DNA from 2 places in the Ornithinibacillus sp. 4-3 genome. Region 1 is predicted to be linked to the other one. Evidence: predicted binding sites of a transcription regulator. Region 1 holds the regulator's gene; the other holds the start of a gene.

What was found. The regulator NrdR, encoded in region 1, represses ribonucleotide reductase genes. The targets are predictions, from matches to a motif close to AACACNATATATNGTGTT.
Region 2: the regulator NrdR is predicted to act here: its motif matches at 1,378-1,395, upstream of AB4Y30_RS09830 (vitamin B12-dependent ribonucleotide reductase).

The regions. Positions count from the first base shown of each region.
Region 1 is NZ_CP162599.1:2,256,915-2,259,399, forward strand. Features, by position in the region: gene AB4Y30_RS11095 (replication initiation and membrane attachment family protein) at 1-991, opposite strand, end outside; gene nrdR (transcriptional regulator NrdR) at 1,031-1,504, opposite strand; gene AB4Y30_RS11105 (glyceraldehyde-3-phosphate dehydrogenase) at 1,799-2,485, opposite strand, start outside.
Region 2 is NZ_CP162599.1:2,004,376-2,006,860, forward strand. Features, by position in the region: gene AB4Y30_RS09830 (vitamin B12-dependent ribonucleotide reductase) at 1-1,358, opposite strand, end outside; gene AB4Y30_RS09835 (rhodanese-like domain-containing protein) at 1,846-2,223, shown strand; gene gcvPB (aminomethyl-transferring glycine dehydrogenase subunit GcvPB) at 2,283-2,485, opposite strand, start outside.

The sequences.
Region 1 (2,485 bases):
CCATAACCTCTCGAATAAGCTTTAAATCCTGTTCGGAAGCATAATTCCCACTAGACATATCCTCTAATAATTGTTTAGGTGATATCAATTCTAAATTTTGAATGAGCTGCTCTTCCTTAGTTGGAGCTTGAGTGAATTTTTTATTTTCCACCGGTTGTTTCTCCATCATTTTTGTTTCTAAACGAATTGGATTAGCTGGCTGTTTCATCAGATATAAATCATGACAAGCGTTTTTAAATTCTTCTTTATTCAATGTGTTTTCATCTGTTAATGCCCATAAAATTGCTTTTTCCATATCCTGATTTGTAAGCCCGTATAAATGCAATAGCTGTGTCATCAATCGTTTATTCTCAGCAGTTAAAACTTGATTAACTGGAATCATACGCTGAGTTAGCATTTGTGCTAACCATGTATAATCAACTTGCTCTAGATCGAGATTCACCGTCTTTTCTGGCCTAGTCATGGCTTCTTGTTCAGGTTTCGGTGTAGATGACGGTTGGAAGGTTTGAAAGACCCGATCAAATGATGCAGTTATATCCGTACCCCTTGATTCAGAAGAAGGTAGCTGAAAATACTTTTGTAAACTCAAATATTTTTCCTTACCAATATGATGATAAAGCAGTTCAGAAAGCATTCCATCCTCGAAAAACTGCCTTGGTGAGAATGGACTGTTTAACTTATAAGTATATACCGTATGTTTATCTGTCTCTGATTTTTGTGTGCGTAATAAGCCAATTCCTTCTAATTTTAATCTCGCTTGATAAATATCAATTAATGGGAGATTTAAATAATTCATCAATGTATGATGTGTTTGTGTGGAATGATGATTCAATTCACTCTCATGTAAAAGCGTTTGATATAAAGATACTGCATATATTCCAATTAATGGTTGGTACAGATGGGTTAAAGAAATGGAATAATTCATGGATAAATCATCATGTAATATTACTTCATATCCGTCCACTGGCAGTAATTTACCAATAAAATTCATTATCCATTCCCCTTTCTTGTCGATCTATCACAATAGCGTTTATTCTGTTGTACCTTTTCTATCTGTTTCAATTAAATCTTTTAATTCATCTAGAAATACAGATATATCTTTAAATTGGCGATAGACCGATGCAAATCTAACATAAGCTACATCATCAACTTTTGCTAGTAAATCCATAACCATTTCGCCAATTTCATTACTCTCAATTTCTGAACGACCAATATTACGTATTTTTTTCTCAACATCCAAAGCAATAGCTTCGATTTTTTCTAATGGTACAGGGCGTTTTTCACATGCTTTAATTAGACCACGAATTAGTTTTTCTCTACTGTACTCTTGTCTTGCACCATCTTTTTTCACAACAATCAACGGAGCTTCTTCCATTCTTTCAAATGTTGTAAAACGAAATCCGCATTTTTCACATTCTCTTCTTCTTCGAATGGATCTACCATCTTCAATTGGACGAGAATCTAATACTTTTGAACTTTTATTTTGACAATTGGAACACTTCATATGCGCAACTCCATTTCCTTATTTCACGTTCTGTTTTTCATCTATGTGTTATATTTAATTATTGATTTTAATTCACACTGGTTTCGGCGATATATATTATTTACCTATTAATTCTAACATGTTCTGTCAAAATGAGCGAAGGAAAAATATATAAGCATGGTTTAGCTTGATATGTTTATAGAGAAGAATCGTTAGTGTATTTAGATACTAAAACTTCTACTACATATTTTACCAATGACAACAAAAAAGGCTACCATCTTAAGAAATGGCAACCTTTTTCAGATAAGTATAATATTAGAAATGTTTTCCAACATATTTAGCTAAATCAATTACACGATTTGAGTAACCCCACTCATTATCATACCAAGCAATTACTTTTACTTTGTTTTCGCCCATTACTGTTGTCGTTAAACCATCAATAATAGCTGAATAATTAGATGTTGTGTAATCAATTGACACTAATGGTTCTAAGCTGAAGTCAATAATTCCTTTTAATTCATTTTCTGCAGCTTGTTTGAATGCTTCATTTACTTCTTCTTTTGTTACAGATTTCTCTAGATCAACAACTAAATCTACTAAAGAAACGTTTGGTGTAGGAACGCGAAGTGCCATACCATCTAATTTACCTTCTAATTCAGGTAACACTAATGATAACGCCCTTGCTGCTCCTGTAGAAGTCGGTACAATAGATAAAGAACACGCTCTTGCACGACGTAAATCTTTATGCGGGTTATCTAAGTTGTTTTGATCTGATGTGAATGCATGTACTGTTGTCATCAAACCATTTTTAATTGTAAACTTGTCATTAAGAACTTTAGCTACTGGAGCTAGGCAGTTTGTTGTACAAGATGCATTAGAAATTACATGGTCATTCTCATGATCATATACTTCTTCATTAACACCTACAACAATTGTTTTATCAACATTGCTTCCTGGCGCAGTTAAAAGAACTTTTTTAGCTCCTGCTTCTAAATGAGCACT
Region 2 (2,485 bases), 250 kb from region 1:
CCCGGCTCTGCTGAATATGTTGCACAAATATTAATCAGATCCCAAAGTGCACTTGCTTTAATTCTTCGGTATACTCGAATTCCATAACCCATTTCTTCCCACTGGCGAACATCACCAACATGATGCCAATTCTCATTATATTCTTTCATTTCTTGCTCATTATAATTTTCAACATCTGGAAATCTTAACTCATAATAACTATCATTATTCACTGCTTCCATAAACTCTTTTGTGATACAAACTGAAATGTTTGCCCCAGTTAAAAAGTCGGGATGATGAACAGAGTATGTACCACCTGTATTTAGCTTCTCTTCCGCTTCTCTAAAAGCAGCCTTCGTAAACCCACCTTGTCCTGGCATTTTCCGATAGTTTAGAATACCTTGATATAAATCTCTTTCCACTTCCGTTAATGGAGTGAATTTCAATTTTTCTTTTGCTAATTGTTTAATTTGTTCATCTTCTGTGTTTTCTATTAAATAGCGTAAGATACGTGGGTTTTGCATTTTCGAAATAATAAATTCTACAATATCAGGATGCGAATCCACTAGCATAATCATCTGTGCTCCACGTCGACTTCCACCTTGCTCTACTAAATGAGTGAGCTTGGCAATATCATCTAACCAGGATACAGAACCTGAAGATTTTCCATTTACACCTCTTGCAAGCGCATTTCGTGGTCGTAAGGTAGACCCATTTGTTCCTACTCCTCCACCACGGCTCATAATTTCCATCACCTGTTTACGATGATCTGAAATTCCTTCACGAGAGTCTTTAACAAATGGCATCACATAGCAATTAAAATAAGTAACTTCTGTATCTGCTCCTGCGCCATATAACACTCTACCAGCTGGAACAAAATTCAATCCTGCTAGTTCCTCGTAAAAAGTCTGGCCCCATTTTTGTCTATTCTCTTCTGTTACCTCTACACTTGAAAGTCCTGTAGCATTTCTTTTCGCTATTTGCTCATAAAAAATTTCTAACGGTTTATCAATGACATCAATATCTCTAATGATTCTTCCTGTTGCCATTTCTGTCTCATCATCCAATACAGAAAGATACTCTTGATCCACTAAAATTTCAGCTGTATTATTTTCCAAATTCAATGCTTGAATAATTCCTGTACCTCTTGCAGGAAAATTAGGATCGGCTTTAACTGTTAATACAACAAAATCTCCTACTTTTAATGTTTTCTTTTCTGTATCTTTAAATGAATAACGATCTAACATAACTAATTGGGATACACCTTGATGTCTTAATTTCATATCTGGTGTAATTGGATGAACTTGCGGAAATCGTTTAATATCTTCATTTAAAGACCCTATATTAATTTTCGTATCTTGTTTCACAATAGTAGACATGATAACCTCTCCTTACAATAATACAATATATTGTGCTTTTCATAAGATTTTAATACTATATATTGTTATTTGACCAAAAAAAACCAATAAAGTCAATATAAAAGAATTATATTTCTATAACAATTTCTAGTTAAATGATTGTTTAAAATCAACAACTTGTTCTATCTTATACAATTTCAGCCAAAAAGAAAAATACTTTGATATTCTAGTCGATACCTTCTATAATCAATAATAGGATGAACAAAACGAAAAGCGCCTGTAAAAATTATACGTGGCTGGGACAAAAGTATTTTTACTAGCAAATTCTAAACATAGATTGCGTTAATATTCGCTCTATCTACATCGTTCGTTTTTTATGCTAATCACTTTCTTTTGTCTCAATTTCTTTGTAAGATTAGGTGCGGACATGAACTCTTAACATAATAGCGTAAGAAATATTCATGTTGAAATTTTACACATTCTTAGAATTAAAACGGGGGAAATAATGATGACCAAATTTTACGTTATTGCTGCAGTTATCCTTCTTGCATTTTTTGTTTTCCGTTATTTTAGACAAAAAACATTTATCAATCTCTTAACGGAAGAACAATTTCGTGAAGGTTACCGTAAAGCACAGTTAATTGATGTGCGTGAACCACAGGAGTTTGAAAATGGGCATATTTTAGGTGCAAGAAATATTCCTGTTACACAAATGCGTCAACGACTAGTAGAAATGCGCCCAGATAAGCCTGTATACCTCTATTGTCAAGGTGGAGCTCGATCCAACCGTGCTGCAAATTTATTGCATAAAAAAGGGTACAAAAAAATATACCAGCTTAAAGGCGGATTTAAAAAATGGACTGGTAAAGTAAAGACAGGAAAATAAAATATAATAAAAAACGCTTGGAGTTATTAGGCTCCAAGCGTTTTTTTATGTTTGCAAATTTATTCTTTTGTATAGCGTAAGATTGGTTTCCTAGCTGCTGTAGTTTCATCCATACGTTTTACAACTGTGTTATGAGGAGCTTCTTGAACAATTTCTGGATTTTCTCTAGCTTCTTTAGCAATTTGAAGCATGGTATCAATAAATCCATCTAATGTTTCTTTAGACTCTGTTTCAGTAGGCTCAATCATCATTGCTTCCTCAA